One region of the Paenibacillus sp. 203 genome, then DNA from elsewhere that is predicted to be linked to it. Evidence: predicted binding sites of a transcription regulator. Region 1 holds the regulator's gene; the other holds the start of a gene.
The links. The regulator CtsR, encoded in region 1, represses protease genes until heat stress. The targets are predictions, from matches to a motif close to ATGGTCAATAAAGGTCAAACA.

Region 1 (16,337 bases):
CTTTCTTTTCTGCATCCCTTCTCCTTTGCCTTCTATCGTAAATTTGGATGGGAAACGTATATTGAATACAAAAAGTACGTCATTCCCATTGATAAATTCCCTGCAAAACTTAAAACAGAAGGTACAGTCAAACGCGATGTCAAAGATATTTTAGCACTGGACCAAGTGTATCAAGCGTTTGCATCTCGTTATAATGGCACACTGGTACGAGATAAGGAATGGTGGCAAGAGCGGATTTTAAATGAGAACTATCGAACTGCGGTATATTACTCAGAAACAGGCGATCCTCAGGGATATGCACTGTACAAAATTGAAGATAAACAATTCAATTGTGATGAGTTGGTTTATGAAAATGAGACGGCCCGTCAGGCTTTATGGACTTATTTTGCAAATCATGACTCCATGATAACCCATGGTAAATTTATTTACGTTCCAGCAGATGACAATCTGCCATTTTTACTTGATGATCCGCGAATTCAACAGGAGACCGTGCCTTATTTTATGGGCCGTATTGTGGATGCAGCTGCTTTTGTAGAAAGATACCCTTTTGAGCAGGTTGGAGAGGTAACACGTTTAACCTTAAATCTGACTGATCGGTATGCACCATGGAATGAAGGAGTATGGAGATTAACAATTACTACGGAAGGGAAAGGTCATCTGGTGAGAGTGGATACAAGCAATTCATCTGAAAACGCTATGGTATCTGACTTGAAACTTGGGATTCAGTCACTGACGACTCTGATGCTTGGCTACCAGCAGGCTGATGATCTGTATAAGTGGGGGCGTATTGAAGGGGGCAGTGAATCTGTGTCTGCGCTTAAACGTGTAATACCAGTAAAACAAACGTTTTTATTAGATTTTTTCTGATAAAGGCCCATTTAGATCTTCTTATGTTCCGTTTTTCAGGGAATATGTGTGATTATTATAATTTTCAAAACTCTTTCTGTAATTGGGAAGAGTTTTTTATGGTATTGTATAAAACATAATTAGATTGCGAAAAATGGTATTGACCCCTTGGCAAAAATGAATAATGTGCTATAATATGAATATAGTCAAAGAAAGTCAAAGTCAATCAAACCTCCTGAGATTCTGTAGAAGTATTTTGGTGGGCCGTATAAAGTAATTTTGATAGCAAAGAAGCAAACGAGGATCGAAATGATTTGCGTATAGTTAGGAACTGCCTTTTATGAAAATAAGAGAAGTGTATGACTAATCGCAAATAAAGGCCACACTAGAGACAAAACGGTACAATTCAAATGAATGTAGAACAGGCAACAGCCTGAATACAGCTTAGATTCGTGACTTTACCGTTTGGTTAAGTTCAATATACGGCGGACTCTGTGGAGCGTGAAATGTACTTGAATACTTGCGTTTCCGTTAGTGGAGGATGATGAAATGCGCAATGTTTCCGATATTATTGAACAATATTTAAAGAGTATATTGCTGGAAAGTCCCCAAGGTTTAGTGGAGATTCAGCGCAATGATCTGGCTGACCGCTTTTCCTGCGTGCCGTCGCAAATTAATTATGTAATTAGCACCCGGTTTACGCTGGAAAAAGGCTATGTGGTGGAAAGTAAACGCGGTGGCGGGGGCTACATTCGTATTCAGCGAATTCAGCTGCCTGCACAGCATGCCATCCATACACATCTTCATCAGAGCATCGGGGAGGAAATAAGCCAATCGGCAGCAGAAGGACTGATTTATCAGTTAGAGGAGGCCCATTTTTTAAGCAAAAGGGAAGCTAATCTAATGAAGGCTGCCTTATCGAGGGATACATTATTACTGAAGCTTCCCTATCGTGATCAACTGCGAGCAAGATTGCTTAAGGCTATGCTGATCTCGTTGCTGGCGACCAAATAGTGTGTGAAAAGAGACTAACGTTTGGATGTAGGGATTGGTATAAATCCTGACATTAAAGGAGGTGCTTTTATGCTGTGCCAAGAATGTAATATGCGGCCGGCAACTTTGCATTTCACCAAAATTGTGAATGGCGAAAAGACAGAGTTTCATATTTGTGAGACGTGTGCCAAGGAAAAAGGGGAGATGATCCCTGGAACACCTAACGGCTTTTCGATTCATAGCTTGTTGTCGGGGATGCTGGATTTTGACTCCAGTACAAAGAGCCAGTCTCCAGGCCACAGTGGTCCGCAAAACCTGCAATGCAAGGATTGTGGCATGACCTATGCACAGTTTAGTAAGCTGGGACGTTTCGGATGCCCGTCGTGCTATCAATACTTTGATAGTCGTCTGGACCCTCTGTTCAAGCGTGTGCATGGCAGTACGAATCATGTTGGTAAAGTTCCAGTTCGCACTGGAGGTCGCCTGAAGGTTAAACGGCAAATTGACGATTTGAAAAAAGAGATGCAACAGCATATTGTACAGGAAGAATTTGAATCAGCTGCTGAGCTTAGGGATCAAATCAGAGAGCTTGAAAAAGAAATGACTGAAGAGTAAAGTTTGTGAAGAGTAGGAGGGATGCGTAATGCCCAATATTCGGTTTACGGAGAAGCCGCTAAGTGACTGGATGCGTGGTGATGCTGCGGATTCGGAGATTGTCATTAGCAGCCGGGTGAGAATTGCGCGTAACTTGCAGCATCTGCCTTTTCCCATGCTTGCTACCAATCAGCAGTCGGAAGAAGCACTTCAACGCTTAACGGATATCCTTCAGTATGATGATTTAGGTGGTTTTGGTACTTTTCATACATTGAAAATATCCGAGTTGGATGAGATCGACAAGCGGGTGCTGGTTGAGAAGCATTTGATTAGTCCTAATTTGGCGAACGAATCTCGTAACGGTGCTGTTTTAATTAGCGATGATGAATCGGTTAGTGTTATGATAAACGAAGAGGATCATCTGCGTATCCAGTGCTTATATCCGGGATGTCAGGTTAGGGAAGCTTGGGAACGCGCTATGATTATTGATGATGCATTTGAAGCGCATGTTGATTATGCATTTGATGATCGGAGAGGTTTTCTGACCAGTTGTCCGACGAATGTCGGCACAGGTATGAGAGCTTCGGTGATGATGCATTTGCCCGCATTAGTCATGACTCATCAAATCAATCGTATATTGTCTGCTGTTTCACAGGTAGGTCTAACGGTTCGCGGCATTTACGGTGAAGGCAGCGAAGCTGTTGGAAACTTGTTTCAAGTGTCTAATCAGATTACACTAGGACAAACCGAAGCGGAAATTATAGAGAATCTACATGGCGTGGTGCTACAAATTATTGAGCACGAGCGTTCTGCCAGAGAACGGCTAATGAATGAATCTATGCTGCGAATTACAGATCGGGTGATGCGTTCATTCGGTATTTTGTCATATGCAGCAGTATTGGATTCCAAGGAGGCTGCACAGCGGCTGTCCGATGTGCGTCTTGGCGTAGATTTAGGAATTTTGGAGCGTCCTTCCACCGCAGCGATGAATGAGCTGAATGTGATGACACAACCCGGGTTCCTGCAAAAAAGCTTTGGGGATAAAATGAATACCGAAGAGCGCGATATGTACCGGGCGAAGCTGATCCGGCAAAAATTAGGCACAACCCTTTAATATATAGAATGATCTGAAATACACACTGTGGAGGTGCAGGATATATGATGTTTGGAAGATTTACGGAACGTGCACAGAAAGTGCTTGCTTTGGCTCAGGAAGAAGCTGTTCGATTGGGACACAACAACATTGGCACAGAGCACATTTTGCTAGGCCTCATTCGTGAAGGTGAAGGAATAGCAGCGAAAGCCTTAATCGGTTTAGGACTGGGACTGGAAAAAATCCAGGATGAAGTGGAAACGCTGATTGGACGCGGTCAAGAGCAACCGACGAACATTGCCTATACTCCACGCGCCAAAAAAGTCATCGAACTGTCTATGGATGAAGCCCGCAAACTGGGCCATACCTATGTAGGTACAGAACATATTTTGCTTGGTCTTATTCGTGAAGGCGAAGGCGTAGCAGCACGTGTACTGAATAACCTGGGCATTAGCCTGAACAAAGCGCGTCAGCAAGTGCTTCAATTACTCGGTAGCAGCGAGGCTGTTTCCAGCCATCACGGTGCTCCAGCTAATGTCAGCACGCCAACTCTGGACAGTCTGGCACGCGATCTGACGGCATCTGCGAAGGAAAACAACCTGGACCCTGTTATTGGGCGTAGCAAGGAAATCGAACGCGTAATTCAGGTGCTCAGCCGCCGTACAAAGAACAATCCGGTTCTGATTGGTGAGCCTGGGGTAGGTAAAACGGCGATTGCCGAAGGATTGGCCCAAAAAATCATAGCGAATGAGATTCCCGAAACGTTGCGCGACAAGCGCGTAATGACACTGGATATGGGTTCTGTGGTAGCAGGCACCAAGTATCGTGGTGAATTCGAGGATCGTTTGAAAAAAATTATGGACGAGATTCGTCAAGCGGGTAATATCGTGTTGTTCATTGATGAGCTGCATACGCTGATTGGTGCTGGTGGAGCAGAAGGCGCAATTGATGCGTCCAACATCCTGAAACCTGCTCTGGCACGTGGCGAGCTGCAATGCATCGGTGCGACCACGCTGGATGAATACCGCAAATATATTGAGAAAGATGCTGCTTTGGAGCGTCGTTTTCAACCAATTACAGTGGATCAACCTTCTCCAGAAGAGGCGATTCAAATCTTGTATGGTCTGCGTGACCGTTACGAAGCGCATCACCGTGTAAAGATCACAGATGAGGCTATTGAAGCGGCCGTAAAATTGTCAGATCGTTATATCACCGACCGCTTCCTGCCAGATAAGGCTATTGACCTTATTGATGAGGCGGGCTCCAAAGTAAGGCTGAATTCTTACACTGTACCGCCAAACCTGAAACAGCTGGAAAACCGTCTGGAAGATATCCGTAAGGAAAAGGATTCAGCGGTACAAAGTCAGGAGTTTGAAAAAGCGGCAGCGCTGCGTGATACAGAGCAAAAAATCCGTGAAGAGTTAGACGTGACGAAAAACCAATGGAAAGAACAACAGGGTCGTACAGATTCCGAAGTTACCCCAGAGGATATCGCTCAAGTCGTTGCAATCTGGACAGGTGTTCCAGTCAGCAAGCTGAAAGAGGAAGAAACACACCGCTTGTTGAATATGGAAGAGTTGCTGCATGAGCGGGTAATTGGACAGGATGAAGCAGTTAAGGCAGTAAGCCGGGCGATTCGCCGGGCACGTGCCGGACTGAAAGATCCGAAGCGTCCAATTGGTTCCTTTATTTTCCTCGGTCCAACTGGGGTTGGTAAAACAGAGTTGGCACGTGCTTTGGCTGAATCCATGTTTGGAGATGAAAATGCGGTTATCCGTATCGATATGTCCGAATATATGGAGAAACACTCCACGTCCCGTCTGGTAGGAGCGCCTCCAGGGTACGTTGGATATGAAGAAGGCGGTCAACTGACTGAGAAGGTACGTCGTAAGCCATACTCTGTTGTGTTGCTGGATGAAATTGAAAAAGCACACCCAGAAGTATTCAATATTCTTCTGCAAGTGCTGGAAGATGGTCGTCTGACAGATTCCAAAGGTCGTGTCGTTGATTTCCGTAATACACTCATCATCTTAACATCTAATGTTGGTGCACAGGCGATTAAACGTAACTCCACGCTTGGTTTTACAGCTGTAGTGGACGCTGGAGCGGATTACGATAATATGAAGGGCAAAGTGATGGATGAGCTGAAGAAAAGCTTCCGTCCTGAGTTCTTGAACCGGATTGATGAAATTATCGTTTTCCATTCTCTCGAAGAAAAACATATTGCCGAAATTGTGTCACTCATGTCTGAAGAGCTGCGTAAGCGCCTGAATGAGTATGAGGTGGACTTCGAGTTGACAGACAACGCTAAAAAATTCCTTGCCAAGGAAGGCTTTGATCCAGCGTATGGTGCGCGTCCATTGCGTCGTGCAATCCAGAAGCATATTGAAGATCGCCTGTCCGAGGAACTGTTGACTGGCAACATTACTAAAGGTGACTCACTCTTCATTGATGAGGAGAACGGTGCATTGACTGTAACCAAAAAGGATAATGTATCTGCCAAGTCCTAAAGCAGTTTACTAAATAAGATAGCAGAAAAGGGTGTCTCGCAAGCTGGAAAGCTATTGCGAAGACACCCTTTTTGTGTATAAAACACGGTGAAAAGGTTGGGTAAATGCTTTGGGAAAGTTTGTGATATTGCTTTACGTCCGCCAAGCTTCAATGGTAAACTTTTATTGTTACAGCTCTTTCTGGGTTGTATGAACATAAATTTGACATCATCGTCGTCAATAAGGAGCCAGGGAACAAAGTATGGCTAAAGTGAAAACTAAATTTTCCTGTACGGAATGTGGTTATGAATCGCCCAAATGGTACGGAAAATGTCCTGGATGCCAGGCATGGAATTCCATGGTCGAAGAAACGGAAAGCGTTGTAAAAACTCAAGGAATGGGGTCTTCCCTTCTTACTCATAGCACAAAAGACAAGCCACTCCCTATTATAGAGGTGGAGAGTGGCAAAGAAACACGAATTTTGACGGGAATTGGCGAATTGAATCGAGTACTCGGTGGAGGTGTGGTGCCGGGTTCACTCGTTTTGGTGGGCGGTGATCCGGGAATCGGTAAATCTACGCTCATGCTGCAAACATCTAATGAACTGGCTTTAACTGGTTTAAAGGTGCTGTACGTGTCTGGTGAGGAATCTGTCCGTCAAACGAAACTCCGTGCAGATCGGCTTGGTGCCTTGTCCCCCAGCCTATACGTATTATGTGAGACGAATTTGGAGACGATTGAAGAAGCGGTGGACAGCTTGAAGCCGGAGTTTTTGGTCATCGACTCGATACAGACTGTATATTTGCCTGAGGTGACGAGTGCACCAGGTAGTGTGGCTCAGGTGCGGGAGTGTACTTCACGCTTTATGCGAATTGCCAAGGGGCTAGGTATTGCTACGGTATTGGTAGGACATGTGACCAAGGAAGGGGCCATTGCAGGTCCGCGTTTGTTGGAGCATATGGTTGATTGTGTACTTTATTTTGAAGGAGAGCGTCACCATACGTATCGGCTTTTGCGTGCAGTTAAAAATCGTTTCGGTTCTACAAATGAAATTGGTATTTTTGAAATGGCTGAAAGCGGTTTGCGTGAGGTGTCGAATCCTTCTGAACTTTTCCTGTCTGAACGACCACTGGGTGTGGCAGGTTCTACTGTTGTAGCCAGTATGGAAGGAACCCGACCTGTATTGGTTGAACTGCAAGCATTGATTGCAGCTACACATTTTCCCTCTCCACGCCGAATGGGCACAGGAGTCGACCATCATCGAATGGGATTAATCATAGCCGTGCTAGAAAAGCGGATGGGCATGTTTTTGCAAAACCAGGACGCTTATCTCAACGTAGCCGGAGGCGTGAAGTTGGATGAACCGGCGGTGGATTTGGCTATAGCTGTGAGTATTGCTTCCAGCTTTAGAGATGCTCCTACAAAGCCGTATGATGTGATTTTTGGCGAGGTGGGACTGACAGGTGAGGTGCGCGCGGTATCCCGAGCAGAACAGCGAGTACGAGAAGCGGAGAAGCTAGGTTTCAAACGGGTGATCATGCCGGAGAAAAGCTTGAAGGGCTGGACACATCCGAAAGGGATACAAATTATAGGAGTAGGAACGGTGGCAGATGCACTGGCAGCCGCATTAGATTAGGGGGCATTGAGAATGAAAGAAGCGAGCCAACTGGATAAAATGAACGATTTGCTGCGGCTTGTGGCACCGGGAACTCCCTTTCGCGACGGGTTGGAAAACGTTTTGCGTGCCAAAACGGGTGCTCTTCTGGTCGTTGGCTATAGCCCAGAAGTTATGGAAGTCGTGGATGGCGGTTTCTCCATCAATTGTGATTTTTCACCGAACTATTTGTATGAATTGGCTAAAATGGACGGCGCAATCATATTGAGCGAGGATTTAAAACGAATTTTATATGCCAATACGCAACTGATTCCGGACTCCTCCATTTCTTCAATTGAGACGGGAATTCGGCACCGGACAGCAGAACGAGTTGCAAAGCAGACTGGCAAATTAGTTGTGTCTATTTCCCAACGGCGTAATATTATTACCTTGTATCAGGGGACATTACGGTATGCGCTCAAGGAAATCGGAGTTATTTTAACGAAAGCCAATCAGGCTATTCAGACATTAGAAAAATATAGATCCGTGTTGGGGCAAGCCTCTACGAATTTGACAGCATCTGAATTTGAAGAGCTGGTTACCATGCCGGAAGTCGTTAATGTCATCCAGCGGATCGAAATGGTGCTGCGCATCAAAATGGAAATCAAACGATTTATTAACGAGCTCGGAAATGAGGGCCGTCTGATTAGTATGCAGATGGAAGAGCTTGTCAGCAACATTGAGGAAGAAGCTTGGTTGCTGTATAAGGATTATGCCAAAGACGATAGCGACGAGAAGATTCGTGAAATTATATTGGGACTCAAACGTTCTACGGACGATGAATTGTTGGATGTGAATCATATTGTACGTTTACTAGGCTACCCTTCTTCAGCTGCGACATCAGAGGAGTATATTGCTGCACGTGGCTACCGGGTACTGAACAAGATACCGCGTTTGCCGAATGTGATTATTCATAATCTGGTGGAGCGGTTTGGACGTTTTCCACATGTCATCACAGCAACGATAGAAGAATTGGATGAAGTGGATGGTATTGGAGAGGTTCGTGCGCGTACGATTAAAGAAGGTCTTAAACGTTTGCAGGAACAAGTTTTCATTGACAGGCAAATGTAAATGTAATACAGTGAAAGGATTATAATGGAACAATTCATACATTGAGGTGAAGAGATGATTACCAAATCAATTCCGAACATGTGTACCTTAGGTAACTTGTTTCTCGGAATGATCGCCATTTTATTGGCTGTAGACGGAAAATACAGTCTTGCCGCTATTATGGTTATTGTCGCCATGTTGTTGGACGGACTGGATGGTAGGATGGCCCGGGTCCTGAATGCCCAAAGCGAATTCGGTAAAGAACTGGACTCCTTATCAGATATGATATCTTTTGGTGTTGCTCCCGCAGTTATTATGTACATGGTTGCTTTTCATGATGCGAATTCGGCTCTCGCTTGGACGGTTACTGCCATTTTCCCGATGTGCGGAGCGTTGCGTTTGGCTCGATTTAACGTACGTCCTGGTGTACCAGGTTATTTTACGGGGTTGCCAATTCCGGCAGCAGGTGGCGTATTAGCCACTTTGTCCTTATTCCATAACGATATTTCATTGTTATACATGTCGATTGCCATGTTGCTGGTTTCTTATTTGATGGTCAGCTCCATGAGATATCCGAATTTTAAAAAGGTCGGCCTTCCGAAAAAAGCGATCTGGGTTGCTCCATGGGTCGTAATTGCAGCGGTGGTGTTGGCTGTTAAATTCCCTGACCAGCTGTCGAAGCTGATTTTTGTACCGCTGGTGCTGTATGCATTGTATGGTATGAAGCTGAACATTCGTAAGCTGTCACGCAGACGTGGACGTGATCGGGAGCGTTCCAGTCAGGAAGAACAGGACGATCAATATCGTCATTCACAGCGCTAGTATCAAGCAAGAACAAGAATAAGCATTTATTTCCTTGAATCATTTTAGGGAGATAAATGCTTTTTTTTATGCATAAAAAGTGAAAACACAGGGTTAGTTATGTGGGAAATGGATCATACTGGTAAGAGAAATGCTATGTATCCAACAAGCAGCAGACTATATGCAAAGAAAATAAAGGAGGTATAGAGACTCAATGTGGAGAAAGGCTATTTTAACTTTTACAGGATTGTGCGGAGCATGGTTTGGCTATACGTTATACCAGCGGGTAGGAGGCATTGTATCGTGGATGCCACAATGGTTGAGTGATGGGTCTTTACCGGGAATGATTGTTTGGATGATGGCGGGAGCAGTGCTATTTATGGCTGGGTGTTCATTCGCAGGGGCATCCGTGGCAAATCGATTGCAGCAGGGCATTGAAGGCTTGGTACGAATTCCGATGAACGAGATGATGGCAGGTGTGATTGGTTTAGCGGTGGGATTGACGCTTTCCTTAGCAGTTTATCCGCTTTTTTCATGGTTGGGGGCCCCGGGTCAACTTATCCAGACCGCTGTTACCGTGATATGCGGATATGTAGGACTGATGGTTGGACTAGAAAAGCGGGACGAGCTATCTTCCTTTTGGAGTTCTGGTTTTTTTGGTCGGGGAACGGGTGTAGAAGAACGCAAGCTGGAGGAACATAAAATATTGGACACCAGCGTCATTATAGATGGACGTATTGCAGATATTTGCAAGACAGGTTTTATTGAAGGAACGATTGTGATTCCTGAATTTGTGCTGGAGGAGCTTCAGCATATTGCAGATTCATCAGATTTACTTAAGCGTAATCGTGGACGCCGGGGGCTGGATATTTTGAATAAAATCCAAAAAGAGCTGGATGTGAATGTGCTCATTTACGAAGGTGATTTTGAGGAAATTTCAGAGGTCGACAGTAAGCTGGTCAAGCTGGCAAAGGTGTTGCAGGGTAAAGTTGTAACTAATGATTTTAACCTGAATAAAGTATGCGAACTGCAAGGTGTATCGGTGCTGAATATTAACGATTTGGCCAATGCAGTGAAGCCTGTCGTATTGCCCGGTGAGGAAATTATGGTGCAGATTATTAAAGACGGCAAGGAGCATGGGCAGGGCGTAGCCTATCTGGATGATGGCACGATGATTGTTGTGGAAGGCGGACGTGACTATATTGGCTCTCTGATGGAGGTACTGGTCACGAGTGTACTTCAGACCTCTGCCGGCCGTATGATCTTTGCTAAACCAAAATTATTGGAAAAAGCTCAATAAACGCGGTATGATGAAGTAGATGTGTTATCATACGGATCGTCCAAAGCGATCAGGGCAGGAGTTATTTGAATGAACAATCGGGTAGGAGTTGTCATTGTGGCAGCAGGGCGCGGCTCCCGTATGGGGACGCAGGAGAGCAAGCAATTTCTGCTTTTGCGGGACAAGCCCATCTTCATACATACACTTGAAATATTCGCAGCTATGCCCGAAGTGGATGAAATGGTGATGGTGACTGGGACAGGAGATGTGGAACGCTGCCGAGATTGGATTCATCAATACAAAATCGGTAAAAATGTACGGGTGGTGGCTGGTGGCAATGAACGCCAGCATTCGGTTTATCGCGGTCTGCGCCACTTACAAGTGGATTGGGTGATGGTGCATGATGGTGTGCGTCCACTCATTCAACCTGAGCTTGTACGTTCATGCCTTGAGGCAGCCCAGCGTACTGGTGCTTCTGTAGCGGCAGTACCTGTAAAGGATACAGTCAAGCAAGTGAACGGGGATGGTATCATTACAGCAACGCCGGATCGCCGAAGTCTGTGGAGTATTCAAACGCCACAGACTTTTCGTCTTTCCGATCTGCTGCGAGCCTATGAGGAAGCGGAGCAGTCGGGATTCTTGGGAACAGATGATTCTATGCTGATAGAGCGGCTAGGAATTCCGGTTACTGTCGTTCAAGGCAGCTACAAGAACATCAAAATTACTACGCCTGAGGATTTGGATATGGCGGCGTTATGGGTAAAAACAGAGGGAGAGGATATCAAATGATCAGAGTGGGACAAGGATTTGACGTCCACCAGCTGGTGGAAGGAAGGCCATGCATCATCGGTGGTGTGAATATTCCGTATGAAAAAGGTTTGTTGGGCCATTCCGATGCAGACGTGCTGCTGCATGCCATTAGTGATGCTATCCTAGGCGCGCTTGGCTTGGGAGACATCGGGAAGCATTTTCCGGATAATGACCCAGAATTTAAGGATGCCGACAGTCTTAAGCTACTGGAGCATGTGTGGGGGCTAGCTAAAGAGCGAGGATATCGCTTGGGGAATATCGATTCTACGATTATCGCACAAAAGCCCAAAATGGCATCGTATATTCCGCAGATGAATGAAGTCATCGCACGGGCGCTGGAAGCAGAGGAGCTATCCCAGGTGAACGTCAAGGCGACCACGACAGAGCAACTCGGGTTTCCCGGACGGGGTGAAGGAATCGCGGCTCAATCGGTTGTCTGTCTTATCAAGTAAATGCTATCATCTTGAGTAATTCAATTTGGAGGAGATTATATGAGCACGGAAGTTCGTGTACGCTATGCACCAAGCCCTACAGGGCATCTGCACATTGGAAATGCCAGAACGGCATTATTTAATTATTTGTTTGCTCGCAATCAAGGTGGAAAATTTATTATTCGTATTGAAGACACAGATGTGAAGCGCAATATTGAGGGCGGAGAAGAAAGCCAACTTAAATATTTGAAATGGTTGGGTATGGACTGGGATGAGAGCGTAGACGTGGGAGGCGAGTTTGGACCTTATCGTCAGACGGAACGCTTGGACATATATAAAACGTACTGGCAGGATTTGCTGGATCGTGGTTTGGCTTATCGCTGTTACTGCACTGAAGAAGAGCTGGAGCGCGAGCGTGAAGAACAGACGGAACGTGGGGAGACACCACGCTATTCTGGAAAACATCGTGATCTAACAGAAGAACAGTGCCAGGCATTCGAAGCAGAGGGCCGTGTACCAAGTATTCGTTTTCGCGTACCGGAAGATCGTGAATATACGTTTGACGATATCGTTAAAGGTCAAATTACGTTTAATTCCAAGGAAAGCGGCGATTTTGTTATCGTCAAAAAGGATGGTATTCCGACATATAACTTCGCTGTAGCGGTTGACGATTATTTGATGAAAATATCGCATGTACTACGGGGCGAAGACCATGTTTCCAATACACCGCGGCAGTTGATGATCTTTGAAGCTCTCGGCTGGGAACCGCCACGCTTCGGTCATATGACGCTGATTGTAGGCGAGGATCACAAAAAGCTCAGTAAGCGTAACGAATCCATTATTCAGTTCATGGAGCAGTATGATAAGTTGGGCTATTTGCCAGAAGCTATATTCAACTTCATTGCACTACTGGGCTGGTCCCCGGAAGGCGAAGAAGAGATCTATGATCGGGAACAACTGATTTCGATTTTCGATCCTAATCGTTTGTCCAAAAGTCCAGCTGTGTTTGATACAAATAAGCTTGCTTACCTAAACAATCACTATATTAAAAAGGCTGATCCTGAGCGAATTGCCAGTATGGCGATTCCACATCTCCAGGCAGCGGGGCTGTTGCCAACTGAACTGTCTTCGGAACAACTGGATTGGGCTAAGGCCCTTGTTCGTTTATACCAGGAACAGATGACTTCTGCATCCGATATTGTAGCGTTGTCTGAGTTGTTTTTCCGTTCACATCTGGAACTGGATGCTGAAGCAGCAGCTGTATTGGCCGAAGAGCAGGTTCCTGAGGTACTTAGAGCTTTTACGGGTAAAGTTGAAACGAGCGAGGAATTTACAGCTCCACAAATGGCTAAGCTGATCAAGGAAGTTCAAAAGGAAACGGGTTTTAAGGGAAAACAACTATTCATGCCGATTCGTGTGGCTCTTACAGGCCAAACGCATGGACGAGATCTGAATGAAACCATCTTTTTGCTCGGACGTGACAAGGTACTGGATCGTCTCAAGGCACAAATTAAAGGCTGATATTTCTTGTCAATTTGTTGTCTTTTCGCTATAATGACTCCATTGATACGGATTGATATTTACGTGTAAAGGCTGCGAACAGGAGAAGTACACTGCATAGGGGCATCTGCCAGAGAGGACGGTCGAGGGGAAACTCCAGGCTGAGAGCCGTCCAGATGACCTGCGGAGGAAATGCGCCTGGGAGCCGTGCGCCCGAACTTTCATTAGCGTCAAATGCTGATGTGACAAGGGCGTGCCGAGTCGTTCCCGTTACAGGACGCCAAAGACGGACTGTCTGCTTTTTATGCAGCAGATATGTTCGAAGCAGAGTGGGACCACGTTCATGCGTCTCTGCAGCTTAGGCTGCGGAGACGCTTTTTCTTTTTTATCAGACTCAGACTCGTTATAGATTGAAAAATGTCGAAGAGTGCTGGTGGATGCGAAAATTGGCGGAACGTGAAGTGTTGTGATGATGCGGCAAGGATATGAAGGGAAAAGGAGGGCGACATGTTCAGACATTTCAAATCCGACATTCAGACTGTTTTGGATAATGATCCGGCCGCCCGGAGTAAGCTGGAGGTCATTTTTACGTATTCCGGCGTTCATGCCCTTTGGGCACATCGAATCGCACATTGGTTTTATTTGCGAAACTGGTGTACTCTAGCCCGTGTTATATCCCAGGTATCAAGGTTTATGACAGGCATTGAAATTCATCCTGGCGCTCGTATCGGAAATCGGCTGTTCATTGATCATGGCATGGGAGTTGTCATCGGTGAAACCTGTGAGATTGGCGACGATGTCATATTGTATCAGGGGGTCACACTCGGCGGGACTGGGAAAGAGAAAGGGAAGCGCCATCCGACCATTGGGAATAATGTTGTTATCGGCTCGGGTGCAAAGATATTAGGCTCTTTCACGATTGGGGCACAATCCAACATTGGCTCTAACTCGGTTGTGCTCAAAGAAGTTCCACCAAACAGTACGGTGGTGGGCATCCCGGGGCGAGTTGTCAGACAGGATGGTAGGCGTCCAGACCGACTTAGTCATCAATTGCCTGATCCGGTTGTGGACTCTATGCGAGAACTTCAACGGGAAATAGAACGTTTGCGTGCAGAAATGTCTGATTTGAAGGATGGGGCATCTGCTCAGAAACATCAGGTGACCCAAGAGAATAAATTAGAAAAATGATTTTCATGAGGGAGGAACATAACAATGCCGCTTCAAATTTATAATACAATGACGAGGAGTCGGGAGCCTTTTGTGCCACTGGAGCCTGGAAAGGTTAAAATGTATGTATGCGGACCTACCGTGTATGATTACATTCATATTGGCAATGCACGACCTGTAATTGTATTTGACGTGGTGCGCAGCTACCTGGAGTACTTGGGCTATGATGTAAACTATGTGGTGAATTTTACGGATGTCGATGATAAATTAATCCGCAAAGCTCGGGAACTTGATATGGATGTTTCGGCAGTTGCTGAGAAATTTATTGCTGCCTACCATGAGGATCTGGCAGGATTGAATGTTCCTGCTGCCAGTATGAACCCTCGTGTAACAGAGAGCATGGACCTGATTATTGATTTTATTAAGGAATTGGTAGACAAGGACTATGCCTATGAGAATGATGGCGATGTGTTCTATCGAACCAAAAAGTTCAAAGATTACGGACAACTGTCAGGTCAAAATCTGGAAGAGCTTCAGTTCGGTATTCGCATCAATGTGGATGAGCGCAAGGAAAATGCTGAGGACTTTGTACTCTGGAAGGCAGCGAAACCGGGCGAAATTTATTGGTCGAGCCCTTGGGGAGATGGACGACCAGGCTGGCATATCGAATGCTCTGCTATGGCTCGCCATTATTTGGGGGATACACTGGATATTCATGGGGGCGGACAGGATCTGCAATTTCCGCATCATGAATGTGAATGCGCACAATCCGAAGTGATCACGGGTAAGCCATTATCTCGCTACTGGATGCATAACGGCTATATTCGCATAGATAATGAAAAAATGTCGAAATCACTCGGTAATGGTATTTTGGTTAAAGATTTGCGCGCTCATCACAAGCCGGAGGCTTTACGTTATTTTATGTTGTCGACGCATTATCGGAATCCTTTGAACTACAACCAAGAGACTATGAGTCAGGCAGAGAACAGTGTCGAGCGGATCGCCAATGCAGTTGCCAATGTGAAGCATCGTTTAGCTAATGCGCTGGAAGGTAATGGGGGAGTATCGACGGAACTGCAAACGAAGCTCGACGGAATTTTGCAGCAGTTTGGCGAAAAAATGAATGATGATTTCAATACACCTGATGCGATTACTGCTGTATTTGATTGGGTTAGCGAAGCAAACCATTTGTTGCAGCGAGATGTCGTACATCAGGCGGAACTACAAGCTGTATTGCATACCTTTCAATCGATGAATAACGTTCTTCGCATTTATTCGGAACCGAGTGAAGAGTTGCTGGATGACGAAATTGAGCAGTTAATTGCAGAACGTGTCGAAGCTCGTAAGACCAAAAACTGGGGTAGAGCTGACGAAATTCGCGATCTGTTGGCTGCAAAAGGTATTGTGCTTGAAGATACGGCGCAGGGTATGCGGTGGCGGCGAAAATGAGTGATAAACCACTGAACTCAGGAGCATCGGCAGGTACGGGGAACTGGTTCCCGTACCCTGCGTCCAAGCCAGCTCGTTTGATGCCTCCCATTGCACTAGCTTATATTGGTGATGCAGTGTATGAGGTAGCTGTCCGGCAATATTTGTTGGCACAACCCAACCTGCGTCCAAATCATCTGCA
Region 2 (16,337 bases), on a different contig from region 1:
ATGCTTGTCGGCTTCGATTTCCTTAACAGCAGCATCCGCTACTTCATACGCACTCATTTCGGGCTGCAAGTCATATGTAGCCACTTTAGGCGAGTTGATCAAAATACGAGTTTCGCCAGGAAGCTCCACATCACGTCCGCCACTGAAAAAGAAAGTAACGTGCGGATATTTTTCAGTCTCAGCAATACGCAATTGCTTTTTGTTGTTTTGAACCAACACTTCACCAAACGTGTTATCCAGGTTTTTCGGTTCGTAAGCTACAAAGCCTTCAACCGTTTCGCTGAACAACGTCAGGCAAACAAAGTGCAAATCTTTAGGCCATTTCGGACCACGTTCAAAACCACGGAAGTCCGCGTTTGTAAATACCTGAGACAGTTGAATCGCACGGTCAGGACGGAAATTGAGGAAGATAACAGAGTCATTGCTTTCGACCAGCCCTACAGGACTGCCGTCAGCCTTCACAATAACCGTTGGCTCCACAAATTCGTCGAACACTGATTTTTCATACGATTCTTTTAATGCTTCCATTGGATCTGTGTATTGAGGACCTTCTCCGTACACGATTGCACGGTAGGATTTCTCTACACGTTCCCAACGTTTGTCGCGGTCCATAGCATAATAGCGTCCTTGTACAGTCGCAATTTTACCTACGCCCACTTCTTGAATTTTAGCGATCAGCTGCTGCATAAAGCCTACGCCGCTGTCAGGCATAACATCGCGTCCATCCATGAAAGCATGAATGTACACTTCTGTTAAGCCTTCTTTTTTCGCCAAGTCCAGCATAGCGAACAGATGACTGATATGGCTATGCACGCCGCCGTCGGACAGAAGTCCGTACAGGTGAAGTTTCGTGTTGTTCTTCTTGGCATGTTGCACTGCTTTAACCAGTGTTTCATTGTCGTAGAATTCACCTTCACGGATGGACTTCGAAATACGAGTCAAGTCTTGATATACAATTCGGCCTGCGCCGATGTTCAAGTGACCTACTTCGGAGTTACCCATTTGTCCTTCAGGCAGACCCACTGCTTCGCCAGAAGCCGTCAGCGTTGTATGAGGATACTGTTGTAAATACCGGTCGTAATTCGGTTTGTTGGCCTGCGCAACCGCATTACCTTCTACGGTGTCACGCAATCCGAACCCGTCCATAATAATTAAAGCTACCGGTTTTGGTGCTGTCATCTTACTTCGCCCCCTCAACAAGCGCGATGTACGACGCCGGTTGAAGACTGGCACCGCCCACGAGCGCGCCGTCGATATCGCTTTGACCCAGGTACTCAGTAACATTTTCAGGTTTTACACTGCCACCATACTGAATACGTACAGCATTTGCTGTATTTTCATCATACAGCTCTTTAATCAGACTGCGGATATAGGAAATCACTTCATTCGCATCCTGCGAAGTGGAGGATTTGCCTGTTCCGATGGCCCAGATCGGCTCATAAGCAACAACTACTTGTGCAGCCTGGTCCTTAGCCAAACCAGCAAAAGCTGCTACAGTTTGCACTTTTACAACCTCTTTGGTTTGTCCAGCTTCACGATCTTCCAGCTTTTCGCCTACACACACGATTGGAGTCAGGCCATGACGGAATGCTGCATGAACCTTTTTGTTCACCGTTTCGTCTGTTTCATTAAAATATTCACGACGCTCGGAGTGTCCGATCACAACGTAGTCTACGCCCAGATCTTTCAGCATTCCACCGCTAATTTCACCTGTAAATGCACCATCTTCTGCAAAGTGCAGGTTTTGTGCGCCAATTTTAATAGACGTGCCTTTTACTGCTTCAACCAGAGCAGGAAGATTCGTAAATGGTGCGCAAATCACGCTCTCCACTCCTGCAACCTCCGCTTTGCCTTTGATCTCCTCGATGAAAGTTTTAGCTTCTGGTACGGTTTTAAACATCTTCCAGTTACCCGCGATAATCGGTGTTCTCAATGGTTTCAACTCCTAACTATTAGGTGCCCTAAAGCTTTATTCACGCATAGTGCGTTTGATTATTTATCGTTCAGTGCAACAACACCCGGAAGTGCTTTGCCTTCCATAAATTCCAGTGATGCGCCACCGCCAGTGGAGATATGATCCATTTTATCAGCCAAGTGGAATTTTTCAGCCGCAGCCGCAGAATCACCGCCACCAATGATGGTGTATGCTTCAGTTGTTGCGCAAGCTTCCGCTACTTCACGAGTACCACCAGCGAAAGGCTCGATTTCAAATACGCCCATTGGTCCGTTCCATACAACCAGTTTGGAGTTTTTGATCACATCTGCATAGATTTTACGTGTTTTCGGTCCAATGTCCACGCCTTCCCAATCTGCAGGAATGCCGTCGATATCCACAATGTCCGTGTTCGCCGTAGCGCTGAAATCGTCAGATACTACAATATCAACCGGAAGATAGAAGTTTTTGCCGAGCTTCTTCGCTTTTTCAATAAATCCAAGAGCTACGTCCAGTTTGGATTCATCCAGCAAAGATTGACCCACTTCATGACCTTGAGCTTTGAAGAATGTATAAGTCAAACCGCCACCAATGATTACGTTATCTGCAATGTTCAGCAAGTTGTCGATCACGTCGATTTTGTCTTTTACTTTGGAACCGCCAATAATGGCTGTAAAAGGACGGTCTGGATTCGACAGAGCCTTACCAATAACAGACAATTCTCTTTCCATCAGCAAGCCAGAAACAGCCGGAAGAATATGAGCGATACCTTCAGTGGAAGCATGAGCACGGTGTGCTGCACCAAATGCGTCATTCACGAAAACGTCGGCCAGTTCAGCAAATTGCTTCGCCAATTCAGGATCATTCTTTTCTTCTCCTGCATAAAAACGTACATTTTCAAGCAACAGCACGTCGCCGTTTTGCAGTTCAGCCACTTTCGCTTTAACAGCTTCGCCTACCGATTCGTCCACTTTAACTACTGGCTTTTTCAGCAGCTCAGACAAACGTACGCCAACAGGAGTCAGACGCATGGATTCAACAACCTGACCTTTTGGACGTCCAAAGTGACTCGCCAAAATAACTTTTGCACCTTTTTCAATCAAGTAGTTAATGGTTGGCAAGGTTTCACGAATACGCTTGTCATCCGTAATTTTACCGTCCTCAACCGGAACGTTAAAATCTACACGAACAAACACCCGTTTTCCATTCAGTTCTATATCACGTACGCTCTTTTTGTTCATCTCCATATTCCTCCGCACCCTTATAATTTTACGAAACAGGAATTTAAGGCACATTTGATATATAAAGAGCGGAAACAATAACCTGTTTCCGCTCTATGTTATTGCTCAATAAGACTGTTCTTATTTAGCCAGTTTTGCGAAGTATTCCAACGTGCGGATCAATTGTGCAGTGTAGGACATTTCGTTGTCATACCAAGCTACAGTTTTCACCAGTTGTTTGTCGCCAACAGTCAGAACTTTAGTTTGAGTTGCATCAAACAAAGAACCGTAAGTGATACCTTTGATGTCGGAAGAAACGATTTGATCTTCAGTGTATCCAAAAGTATCAGCATCAGAAGCTTCTTTCATTGCTGCGTTGATTTCTTCAGCAGTTACGTTTTTCTCCAGAACTGTTACCAACTCAGTCAGGGAACCAGTTGCTACTGGAACACGTTGAGCCGCGCCATCCAGTTTACCTTTCAGTTCAGGAATTACCAGACCGATGGCTTTTGCAGCACCAGTTGTGTTAGGAATGATGTTTTCAGCTGCTGCGCGAGCACGACGGAAGTCACCTTTAGCATGTGGAGCATCCAAAGTGTTTTGGTCGCCAGTGTAAGCGTGAATTGTAGTCATCAAACCTTCGATGATACCGAATTTGTCTTGCAGTGTTTTAGCCATAGGAGCCAAGCAGTTTGTTGTGCAAGAAGCACCGGAGATTACAGTTTCAGTACCGTCCAGAATTTCATGGTTTACGTTATAAACGACAGTTTTCATGTCGCCAGTAGCTGGAGCGGAAATAACAACTTTTTTAGCGCCGCCTTTCAAATGTTTCTCAGCAGCTTCCTTAGTTGTGAAGAAACCTGTGCATTCCAGAACGATATCTACACCCAGGTCTCCCCAAGGCAGTTCTTCAGGGTTGCGGTTAGCCAAAACTTTAACTTCTTTACCGTTTACTTTGAAGAAGCCGTCATGTACTTCTACTTCTCCTTGGAAAGTACCTTGTGTTGTATCATATTTCAACAAATGTGCCAACATTTTGGAATCTGTCAAGTCATTGATTGCTACTACTTCAATACCTTCCACGTTTTGAATCCGGCGGAAAGCAAGGCGTCCAATACGTCCGAAACCGTTAATACCAACTTTAACTGTCATGAGTGAGTTCCTCCCAAAGTTCGTTTAGTTTAGTTTTATATATTCAAGACAGACCCGAAAGCCCGTCAAGACAACACCATTCATAAATCCATCTTAACCATTTAAATAATGACTTACAATCTCGGCAGCAGCGCCTTCGTCGGTGACTAGAATGTCTTCTTGTCCGAAACGCAGTACCGCATGAATAGCGGCCGCCTTGCTCTTGCCTCCAGCTACACCTAGAACCGTATCGGTACGCCTGATGTCCTCTAATCGAAGTCCAAGCGTCAGCATTCTGTGAACAACGACGCCATCTTCGTTAAAGTAATAACCAAACGATTCAGCAACGGCCCCCTCACTGCTGATCTGGGCAAAGGTTTCGGGATCAAGTTTACGTCTATGTGCCATCGCTATGGCGTTGCCTATCCCGTGAATGATGATACGACTCTCGCGAATCAGGTTCAATATATCCTGAATGTTCGTATCTTCAAGCAAGGAGTTGTAAGCATGATTGCTGAGCAAATCCGGTACATGGAGCAGACGGTATTGAGCGCCTACCTTGCGAGCCATTGTGGAAGCAATTGTGTTGGCCTGCATTTCCATGCTTTCTCCCAAACCTCCGCGTGCCGGTACAAACCACCCACCCTTAAGTGGGCCATTAGAAGGTAGTGCCAGTTGTTCCGCCACGTCGGCAATCGTCGTGCCACCTGTTACAGCGACCACATCCTCGTCGTCCATAACACTCAGCAACGCTTTTGCTCCAGCGCGCCCCAGCTCCTGCTTTGTTAACGGAGAAGCATCCGAATCCCCTGGAACGACAACCACCTTCCTCAAACCATAGGCTTGACGAATCTGGTCCTCCAATTGGGACAGGCCGAACAAGTTGTTCGCAATCGGCTCCAGCTGTTCCAGCAGATCCAGTCCTGCTTTGCTCACCTTCATGCCTACACTCTCAATCTCAATTAGCCCTTGAGCTTTAAGAAGATCGGTTTCGGCGCGCAACACGCGCTCAGTCATGTTCAGTGAAGCTGCCAGTGTTCTGCGTCCAACAACATCGGACAGCATAATCTGATGCAGGATCGTGTACCTTTTTTTCAAAACATCCATGAGGTCGGGCAGAAGCTGCTTCTGTATTTCTAATATCTTTCGCATGCTTTCCACTCCCGCACACTTCTAAGTTCTGTCTCTAATGCTCTATCTCTAACTGGTCTTAAAACGTCCCGGGATAACTTTTTAAGTCCCACGTATATCTTAACCAATATTTGCTCCACATGCAAGTCTATCTGAACCTATATTTCTCAACCATTTGCCTGAATATGCGCATTTAATAAAAGCTTGCAATTCACTGTTGTATATCATATAATCATCTTTGTTTCCAATTAGCTGTTTAATTAGTTGGTTGTTTGCATTGATTGAACTATGCGCCCGTGGTCCAACGGATATGACGTAGGCCTCCGGAGCCTGAGATCGAGGTTCGATTCCTCGCGGGCGCGCCATTTTAAATGAACGCATAAATGCTTCTATATAATGTTTTAACCAATAAGAGCGCTGAGGGCTCTTTTTTTTAAATCATTAGTTTGACTTTCTTTGACTTTTTGTTTGAAATTGTTTATCATGTGGTTAATACGGTAACAGTTTATAAATAAGGGACGTGTAATCGGCATGTCCACCAAATCCACTAACGATATTTAAGGGAGGTTTTTTGACGTGAGCTATGTTCCTATGGTAGTAGAACAAAGTAACCGCGGCGAACGCGCCTATGACATTTATTCCAGACTGTTGAAGGATCGCATTATTTTGTTAGGCTCGGACGTCAATGACGTTGTAGCCAACTCTATTATTGCGCAAATGCTGTTTTTGGCTGCCGAAGATCCTGAAAAAGATATTCACTTGTATATTAACAGTCCTGGCGGTTCCATTACAGCTGGTATGGCCATTTTCGATACGATGCAATACATTAAACCTGACGTATCTACGATTTGCGTAGGTATGGCGGCTTCCATGGGCGCGTTCTTGCTAAATGCAGGCGCCAAAGGTAAACGTTTCGCTTTGCCAAACAGTGAAATTATGATTCACCAACCACTGGGTGGTGCACAAGGCCAGGCAACGGATATTGAAATCCGTGCACGCCGCATTCTGAAAATGCGTGACAAATTGAATCGCATTCTCGCAGATCGCACAGGCCAACCACTGGAGCGCATTGAAAAAGACACAGACCGTGACTACTTCATGTCCGCTGATGATGCCAAGGAATACGGTATTATTGATAAAGTGCTAACTAGCTCCTCTCCAGAAGGTGTATAAGAGAAGAAATTTGCCTCTCGATAGCCGGTTAATGAAAAAGCTGCCCCGGATGTTTTATCCGGTAGGCAGCTTTTTTTGCTTTATTGTTTTTTTAGGTTATAGACAATTGGAATTGTTTACTCCTACTATTCATGCTGTTCCGCAAAAGGCTTTCCGCCTTGAGGCAGCAGTTGACCGAACGAGTAGGTAAACTCCGGAATTCCATACGCGTATGGCGCATAATCATACAAATCAAACACAATTGTTACTCCACTGCTCGTCACATAAAAATTCTGATCTGACGCCAGCTCTTTAAATTTGCCGAATCCTTCGCCAGCCTGAAGCGCATCGATTTTTTTCTTCAAATCAGCATTGAGGAACTTTTTATAGTTCGGATTTGCCTTCAAAACGTCAGACAATTGCAGCAGTTTACCATCAGCGAGCGAGAACGTATATCCTTTACGTGCCGTCATGCCATGTGCGCCACCCGTATACGAGTAATCCTGCATAATCACACTCAGAATACCATTTTTGTTATAGGCAATCGCAAAGTCATTTCCGAACTCATACGGTCTTTCTGTTGTAGCCTCACCCTCAGCCATCATCTTTTTGCCTGCTACCAATATACCCTCTGCATGCTTTTTAAGCACATTGTTAATGGCCTGTTGAGCCTCAGGATTCAGCTGACTGCCGCTGATTTGCGGGTACTTAATCTTGTAGGACACCTTCGCATTACTCGAAGCTGGAAGTGTTTGAGACGCAATGGTGATCGGATTTAGCTGGCTTTTACTCAGCGTTACTGTTTTCTGAGCAGCATTCCATTGAGCATCTATGCCTAGATAGTCTTTCAGCAGACTCATAGGAATGTATAGCTTCCCAGCGATCTGTTTGGCATCCATGCTACGTGTATTGATTCCATTGACGTTGACGTAGGCATCCGAGGAAGAAGCCATAATGTAAAGTTTATTGTACCCGCTACCTACGGTATATGTCGTTGTTTTCGCATCATAGCTTACTGGAATCCCCAGGCTGTCACGCAAAGCGGCCACCGGAATCATTGTACTCCCGTTCACTTGAACACCTTTAGCGGGCAACGTTTTACCATTCCATTGGATGGTGATTCCTGGTTGCTGTGTTGTCGCTTGTTTGGTCGATGCTGCCTGGATATAGGAAACGGGAACAGCTGCGACTCCTGCTAAAATCCCTGCTGCCAGCAGTGCTGAACCCCATTTTTTCGCATGCTTACTCATATTAAGTATTCCTCCTGTTATTGATCTGTATTGTCTATGTGTGATAATTACTTTTCTTATTATATCTATACCCTATTGTATGTAGTTTACAATCTGTACACTCTCCGATTTCAATATGTACACCTAATAACCCTTAGCTATGACAGACTCATTACAAAAAGGTTTCGATATACAAAAAGAGCCAGCAAGCCAGCCTACGCATGATGCAGGCCGCTTGTGGCTTCGTTTGATGATCTGTATTAGTTCATTTCGTACTGAGCCGACACCTGAACTTTCACTGTTACTTGTCCCGATTGGATCTCTGTCCCGCCACCTGCTACGTCCAAGAGCGATTTTGACATGGCATTTTCACGTTGTGTAAAGACTTGTGCTTCTCCGCCATCTACCGTCACACTCACAAGGGCACCTAACCCGCGTTTGGCTGCTTTAGCTACAGCACTGGCTTTAGATTGTGCGCTTCCCAATGCCTTAGTAATGGCTTCCTCTTCATAAGTCGAAGGGTCTTCCACGGAAAAACGTACATTATCCACGTTATTGGCTCCGGACTTGGTCGCCTCATCCAATAACTGACCAATTTTATCCAAATCGCGGTATTTGACGGAAAGTGTATGGTTGGCAGTGTACCCTTTGAGCTTTTGCCCTTCTTTTTCGTTATAGGTGTAGTTAGGCTGTACATAAAACTGGCTGGTCTGAATGTCATCTGCGCTGATGCTCCACTTTTCTTTCAGCAGTTGTGTAACCTTGTTCAATTTTGTAGCATTGGCTTTTTGAGCAGCGGCTGCCGTATTCCCTTCTGATTGTACACCGATAGAGAGATAAGCAATATTAGGCTTCGCCATTACTTCCCCGCTTCCAGTCACATTAATTACACCGTTTACCGTCGAAGCTGTTGACGCAGCATAGGCACGATCTTCCCCTGTCCATAATCCTCCTGCTACTCCCCCTGCCATTAATGCTCCTGCGAGAACTGCCGTGGCTACTGTTTTTGTCCAAAGTCTCATTGAATTCAACCTCTTTCTTGTAAATGTTTGTACCTTCCAGACGGAAATGACGAAAAAAGGTTGCAGCCAAGCATACATATTTCCGAAACAGAGCATGACCACGGAAATTTTAATTATTTATAACTTGAACTTAATACGGTCTCTATATTCAACAAATCCACACATAGAACAGTTAACGGAGGAGCGTTCGAAGACTTTTTTCTGGATACAAAAAAAGCCCCAAAGGGGCTTTTCACTAAGAGCATACATCATATTACAAAGCAAATCTTTGTTTATTGATTTTCCAGCTCTACCTTACTAACCAAACTTACTAAAGCGTTTACAGCCTGTTCGGCGTCCGCACCTTCAGCACTAATATTGATTTCAGTACCTGTACTGATGGCAAGACTCATAATACCCATGATACTCTTGGCATTAACTTTTTTGTCATCTTTTTCCACAAAAATCTCAGATGAATATTTATTCGCTTCCTGTACGAACAACGCAGCAGGTCTGGCGTGCAGTCCTGTTTTCAAGCGTACGACTACCGGATGTTTTGACATGTCAGCTTACCCCCTCATCAAATAAATCTGGACACTACTTACTCCATTTTATTTATCACATTATAACATTAACCCGGGACAGACACTAGAAAAAAAACTAAAAAAACCGGGGCTAAAAGCCCCATGGACACTCTTTTTACGGAATCAGGCCATTTTCGCCCCTAATTTTGTCAGCCATCTCATCAATTTTGCGAAGCCGATGATTTACACCCGATTTACTCACGACCCCTTTAAGCATTTCCCCGACTTCTTTCAAATTCAAATCGGGATGAGCGAGCCGAATTTCTGCCACTTCACGCAGTTTATCCGGCAAGGTCTCCAAACCAACTTCCCTCTCCAGCAACTTAATATTCTCAATTTGCCGGACAGCAGCTCCGATCGTCTTGTTCAAATTAGCCGTTTCACAATTGACAATGCGATTTACGGAGTTGCGCATATCGCGCATAATGCGTACATCTTCAAATTTGAACAAGGCTTGATGCGCCCCAATGATGCTAAGCAGCTCAATGATCTTCTCGCCTTCCTTGATGTAGAGAATAAAACCTTTTTTTCGCTCAATACAGCGAGCATTTAGATGAAATTCATTCGCAAGATCAACGAGTGCCTGACAATGCTCCTCATACATCGAAGAAATTTCAAGGTGGTAAGACGATCCTTCAGGATTGTTGACAGAGCCACCTGCCATAAAGGCGCCCCGCAAATAAGCCCTCTTACAACAGTTTTTCCGAACGATATCCCGATTAATCCCGTCAGTGAATAAGAAACCTTCTGTGACGATATAAAGATCCTTTAGCAGTTGCTGCACACCATTGGGAATACGGACAATGTACACATTATTTTTTTTCAAGCGCATTTTTTTCCGTACAAGCAGTTCGATATGAAGTTGAAAATGCTTCTTGATCAAGGAGTAAATCCGCCTTGCAATCGCGGCATTTTCTGTGGACACGTCCAATATCACCCTTTTATTCGACAGTTGTACGGATCCGAGCATACGTATGAGCGCAGATAGTTCCGCTTTCTCACAGCAGGACTGGCTTTCAATCATCGTAAGCTCTTTTTTCGTTTGTGCCGCAAAGGACAAGGGACTCACCTCCTTCTTAATATCCAGTTTTGTACCAATTGGTAGATATGCTGGCTCAATTTGTCGGCATCATGCCGTAAATACGTGCGGAACAGAACTAATGTATCTGCCACCACTTTATATCCCCGGTCGGTCAGCTCGCCCATGTCTACTTGAACTGGCTTGGCTCCCTGCTCGGCATACATTTCCTGTACTTGGGGTGGAATTTCTCCGTTATTTACAATGACATAGTCGAAGAGATGATGCCCTACATGCTCAAAAATAGCTTGCAGGTGATCTCCTACCGTATAACCATCGGTTTCCCCAGGCTGGGTCATAACGTTACAGACAAATATTTTGATAGCGTCTGATTTTACTACAGCTTCAGCGAGTTTAGGTACAAGCAAATTTGGTAATATGCTGGTATATAGACTGCCGGGGCCAATCAAAATCGCATCGGCTTCATTAATGGCCTCTACAGCCTCAGGCAACGGCTCCACGTGAGTCGGTTCAAGAAAGACGCGTTTGATGCGTCCGCCCGCTTCCGGGATCTTGGACTCCCCGGTAATCACCGTGCCATCCTCCATCTCGGCGCTTAACACAACGCCTTCCTCGGCTGCCGGTAGCACACGTCCCCGGACAGCAAATACACGGCTAAGCTCACGCACCGCCGTTACGAAATCTCCCGATATATCGGTCATCGCTGCTAAAATCAGATTACCCAGGCTATGGCCTGACAATCCTGATCCCGCACCGAAACGGTATTTCAGCATATCTGACATCACTGGTTCCACGTCAGCCAAGGCAGTCAGCACATTGCGAATATCCCCTGGAGGGGGCATCTGTAGCTCACTGCGCAAAATCCCGGAACTTCCGCCATCGTCAGCGACTGTAACAATAGCCGTAATATCTAACGGCTTTTGCTTTAAGCCCCGCAGCATGACGGACAAGCCGGTTCCGCCGCCCATAACAACAATACGTGGGCGCTCCCGTTGTGATCCGGTCTCTTTCATGATTTCACCTCATTAATGCCGGTCCCGATCAGCATCCCGATGCGAAACAGAAACAGATTCTGTCTCGCTGGCACCCAGCATTTTTCCTAAATACTCCGATATTGCAACAGAACGATGCTTACCGCCAGTACAGCCAATGCCGATAATGACCTGGCTTTTGCCTTCTTTGCGATATTGCGGAATCAAAAAGTGTAACATATCCAGCAACTTGGTCAAGAATGCCTGAGTCTCGGGCCATTTCATGACATAATCATATACATCGCTATCCTGTCCCGTGTGGGGACGTAGTTGGTCCACATAGTGGGGATTAGGCAGGAAGCGCACATCGAATATAAGATCGGCATCAATGGGAATACCATACTTGAAGCCAAAAGAAGTAATGTTCACGGAAAGCATACTACTCTCCAGATGAGAAAATCGTGAAATAATCCTCGCCTTTAAGGTTGCAGGCTTCATCACACTTGTATCAATAACCTGTGTAGCTGAGCTTTTTAATTCTTCCAACATCTTGCGCTCCAACCGAATCCCATCCAAAGGCATGCCGTCTGGAGCCAACGGATGACGTCTACGGCTTTCCTTATACCGCTGTACGAGAACGCCATCATTCGCATTTAAGAATAAAATTTCACAATGGATCGTAAAATGATCTTTAATATAATTCAAAGATTCCGACAAGGCAGTGAAAAATTCTCGTCCGCGTAAATCAATTACGAGTGCCACCTTGCCTATTTTACCGTTCGACTGCTCAATCAACTCGGCAAATTTGGGAATCAGTACAGGGGGCAAATTATCAACGCAGAAGAAGCCCAAGTCTTCCAGGCTCTGAACCGCAATGGTCTTCCCTGCGCCTGACATCCCCGTAATAATAATGAGCGTTGCCCACGGCGCAGCATTTTTTAGGTTGTCTGTCATATGGACTTCCCTCTCCTTTTGCTTCTTCGCTCTATACCAGTACCCGTATTATCAATAACCTGTGGATCAGGAGCGTAGCAGCAACCCTGCAGCCCCTACGATACCTGCGTCATTGCCTAACACCGCTGGTACGATATATACACCCTTTTGAAGCGGTTCAGGTGCCAGCTTGGCGTATACGCGACGCATCTCTTCAAATAAAAAGTCGCCTGCTTTAGAAACACCGCCGCCTATAATAAACAACTCTGGATTAAGCACAGCGGCAACCGCTGCCATGGATTTCCCCAAATAAAAGGCAGCCCGGTTCACGATACGCAGCGCGACTTCATCTCCAGCTTTAGCAGCATCAAATACTTCCTTGGCAGCAATTTGATCTTCCAGCGCCAGAGAGGTCCGGTCGCCACGTTCCACAGCGTCCTTGGCCATACGAATGATGCCTGTTGCGGAAGATACAGTTTCCAAGCAACCCATTTTGCCGCACCCACACTGAATAGCCTCCAGATCAGGTACGACACTGATATGGCCAATTTCTCCGGCCATGCCCGAAGAGCCTTGGTATATTTTACTGTTTATAATAATACCGCCACCTACGCCTGTTCCCAGGGTATAGCATACGCAGTTTTCTATGCCTTTGCCTGCACCAGCCCAAGCCTCACCCAGCGCAGCAACATTCGCATCGTTGTCTATTTTCACAGGCTTGCCAATCCGGTTCTCTAGGAGCGCACGGATCGGTACGTCACGAAAGCCAATATTAGGAGCGAGGACAATAATACCATCACGAACATTCGTAAAACCTGCAACGCCTGCACCGACACCCTTTAGTTGATCCCACTCATAAGGAGATTGCTCAACAATATGCCGCACATATTTTTCGATATTACCGATGACAACGTCTACACCTTTATCGGTTTCGGTTGGTCCCTCATATGTGTGCAAAAGCTGTCCGTTTTCATTACAAATGCCGACTTTAATCGCGGTACCGCCCAAATCGACACCTACATAGATACTTTCAGACATGTTCCAAGCCACCTTTGTGTTTACTTAAAAACCTGGTATGAAATGTACGATTACAATTCCTACTTCATAATAGTATTCCTACGTTCCAACTATAATTGAAGCCCCCGTTACGGTCAAGGACACTTCCTTGTTGAAAAGTGTACGATTAGCGGAACTTTTAACCTCATGCACCCATAAAAAGGAGAAAGCCTGTGCAAACGCAGCAGGCTTTCTCTTCCTGAACAAAAACATACGGCATAACAGAGGCTTCCTTCGCTCTCCTGCTAGCCTTTTTGTGTACTATAGTCACTCTTTTATTGATCCAGTGTCTCGCTCCAGTCGTGAACAGCACTGCCTTCGAGATACTTCTCGCAGTCCATAGCCGCCATACAGCCCGTTCCCGCAGCCGTAATAGCTTGACGGTAACGGTTATCCTGTACATCCCCACAGGCAAAAACTCCGGGGATATTCGTTTCTGTTGTGCCTGGCTTCACAACAATATAGCCGTGTTCATCGGTATGGATTTGTCCGTTCAGGAAACCTGTGTTCGGTGTATGCCCGATGGCTACGAATACGCCATCTACCTCAATCAGCTCATCCTGATTGGTCTCATTATTGTGTACCTTCAAACCCTTTAAACCAGCTTCTCCCGTCACAACTTCCAGAGGAGTCCGGTTTAATGCCCAATGTACTTTTTCGTTCTCACGCGCGCGATCTTGCATAATTTTGGACGCCCGCAACTCATCGCGACGATGGACCAAGGTTACACTGGAAGCAAAACGGGTCAAGAAGCTCGCTTCCTCCATGGCTGAATCGCCACCGCCAACCACGACAATCTTTTTCCCGCGGAAAAAGAAGCCATCGCAAGTTGCGCACGTGCTGACTCCGCGACCTACATTGTCTTGCTCGCCCGGAATGCCTAGATATTTGGCGGACGCACCTGTAGCAATAATGACCGACTCCGCCTCAATGATGCCTTTACCCTCTACCTTCACTTTAAAAGGACGTTTGCTGAAATCCACTTCCTCAACCCAACCGGAAGTAAATTCAGCGCCAAAACGTTCAGCCTGCTTGCGCATATTATCCATCAGTTCAGGCCCGAGGATACCTTGCTCAAAACCCGGGAAATTTTCAATTTCGGTCGTTGTAGTAAGCTGCCCACCGGGCTGCATCCCTTCAATGATCAGCGGATTCATGTTAGCGCGTGCCAAATAAATAGCGGCTGTGTAGCCTGCAGGACCTGTACCAATAATTATGGATTTATACATACGTTTGTTGCCTCCTTTAAGTGATGTTTGGAGCAGGTCTCAGACCTGCTTTTTAAACGTGGAGAGCGGCTGCTTCAGCTTCTGTTTGATACCACACACGCTGTCAATCTGGCGTGCATAGCGGCTTACGGTCGATACGGAAATACCATAACGATCGGCTACTTCCTGATAGGTGACTGAATGATGATGCATTTTAGCTGTCAAATATTCCAGCGCCGCTGCCCATCCCTCAGTATGCTGAACCATCGGAACTTCCGGGGCAAGCCGATCCAAATACTCCAGCCAAAGCGATCTCAAATCGTGCTGCATGGCCGGATCTGATGGCCTGCTCATGACGGTCAGTACCTTATCCAGCACTGCCTGCCATTGTGGATCGACCGGGGAAGCAGATACACCACCTTCAATTGTATGCGGATCGTTCTCAACCTCCAACTGATCAGAATGTTCCGTTTCCGGGTACATTTTCTGCTCACCCTGCTCCGCCAGTTCTTGCAATACTTGCAAGGCACGGCGTTTCAGCTCATCCTCCTGGTCCGGGTCTTCTACGAAGGACTCCAGTGCCTGACGCACCTCATCATCACCGATCAAGCTTAACGCCTGAATGACCTGAAGCTGAGTCGCCCGATCCCCGTGGCGCAAGGCCCAGAAGAAGGATGACCGGATTAGCGGGTCCTTCTTCATACTGTCAGGCACCTGGTCAGCACCAAACTTCTCCCACATGCGGAATTGCTCCTCAAACGGGAGATGATAATGATAGCTGAGCACTTGCAGCGGTGTACCCTCCTGCTGGAGTTCCTCCAGTCGGGACAGGAAAAACCGCGGAACTTCCGAGGAAGCATCCTGTTTTTGCAAATGACTCCACAACCGCCGAGCTTCCGCATATCTTCCGGTATTGCTAGCAGCTACCGCCGTGTAATGGTACAAAGAAGCATCCGCATTGTTCTCTCCATCGCCATGAAGCAACCTGCGGAAATGTCTATAGGCCTCCTCATGGCGTCCGAGAATCCCCATAGTGGTCGCCAGCTTGAATACCTGCTCCTCCTGAAACGGTATAGTAACCGCCAAAGTCTGCACCAGACGATCCAATTCCGGGCCGCCGCCCTCGTGCTGATAAAAGATCGCCAAGTTGCACAATGCGTGTAAATTACCCGGCTCATCTTCCAGCACTTGAATAATGGTAGCCTTAGCATTTTGGAACAATCCCATGTAGTAATACGCCAGCGCCAGATTATTCCGCGCAGCGAACATATCCGGTTGTTCCTCTGAAATTTGCTTGAGCAACTGGGCTGCCTGAGCAAATTTCCCCTCCTCCAGCAGGACACGAGCCTGATCATGCTCTACTACTCCCTGCCGGGCCTTAATGCGGTTCAGCTTCGTTGGACGGTCCAGCTCATAATAGAGCAGCTCCATCATTTCCTCCGCTTCATCAAGAAACTGGCCTTCTTCGTCCTCCTCCAGGTACGTGACCAATGCTTTCTCCGCTTCTTCAAACTGCTCCATATTAGCGTAATTATTCGCCATATAGAAATAACACTCTGTCATCGACGAGTCTACGTCACTCAGAACAGAGGACAGGATCTCATTCGAACCTGCATAATCCCCCATCTCTGATAATATACCCGCCATATTGCAATGATTCACCGGATTATCCGGTTCATATTCAACGGCTTTGCGAAAATATTTCAATGCCTTGTCATAATGATTGCGATCAAGCGAGCGCACAGCTTT

Region 2: clpP (ATP-dependent Clp endopeptidase proteolytic subunit ClpP) is a predicted target of CtsR. The motif match lies at 5,859-5,879, and genes of this name have one in related genera.

The regions. Positions count from the first base shown of each region.
Region 1 is NZ_JAXCHD010000015.1:82,681-99,017, reverse strand. It holds gene WA407_RS24075 (GNAT family N-acetyltransferase) at 1-867, shown strand, start outside; gene WA407_RS24070 (CtsR family transcriptional regulator) at 1,396-1,860, shown strand; gene WA407_RS24065 (UvrB/UvrC motif-containing protein) at 1,930-2,454, shown strand; gene WA407_RS24060 (protein arginine kinase) at 2,483-3,547, shown strand; gene clpC (ATP-dependent protease ATP-binding subunit ClpC) at 3,592-6,036, shown strand; gene radA (DNA repair protein RadA) at 6,278-7,651, shown strand; gene disA (DNA integrity scanning diadenylate cyclase DisA) at 7,664-8,740, shown strand; gene pssA (CDP-diacylglycerol--serine O-phosphatidyltransferase) at 8,795-9,541, shown strand; gene WA407_RS24035 (PIN/TRAM domain-containing protein) at 9,735-10,820, shown strand; gene ispD (2-C-methyl-D-erythritol 4-phosphate cytidylyltransferase) at 10,890-11,588, shown strand; gene ispF (2-C-methyl-D-erythritol 2,4-cyclodiphosphate synthase) at 11,585-12,061, shown strand; gene gltX (glutamate--tRNA ligase) at 12,101-13,561, shown strand; gene cysE (serine O-acetyltransferase) at 14,048-14,728, shown strand; gene cysS (cysteine--tRNA ligase) at 14,753-16,156, shown strand; gene WA407_RS24005 (Mini-ribonuclease 3) at 16,153-16,337, shown strand, end outside.
Region 2 is NZ_JAXCHD010000018.1:40,980-57,316, forward strand. It holds gene gpmI (2,3-bisphosphoglycerate-independent phosphoglycerate mutase) at 1-1,179, opposite strand, end outside; gene tpiA (triose-phosphate isomerase) at 1,181-1,933, opposite strand; gene WA407_RS25045 (phosphoglycerate kinase) at 1,993-3,174, opposite strand; gene gap (type I glyceraldehyde-3-phosphate dehydrogenase) at 3,295-4,305, opposite strand; gene WA407_RS25055 (sugar-binding transcriptional regulator) at 4,399-5,436, opposite strand; tRNA gene WA407_RS25060 (tRNA-Arg) at 5,706-5,780, shown strand; gene clpP (ATP-dependent Clp endopeptidase proteolytic subunit ClpP) at 5,992-6,588, shown strand; gene WA407_RS25070 (PdaC/SigV domain-containing protein) at 6,714-7,817, opposite strand; gene WA407_RS25075 (SIMPL domain-containing protein) at 8,057-8,818, opposite strand; gene WA407_RS25080 (HPr family phosphocarrier protein) at 9,091-9,360, opposite strand; gene whiA (DNA-binding protein WhiA) at 9,497-10,441, opposite strand; gene WA407_RS25090 (gluconeogenesis factor YvcK family protein) at 10,447-11,433, opposite strand; gene rapZ (RNase adapter RapZ) at 11,446-12,345, opposite strand; gene WA407_RS25100 (ROK family glucokinase) at 12,412-13,362, opposite strand; gene trxB (thioredoxin-disulfide reductase) at 13,656-14,609, opposite strand; gene WA407_RS25110 (tetratricopeptide repeat protein) at 14,649-16,337, opposite strand, start outside.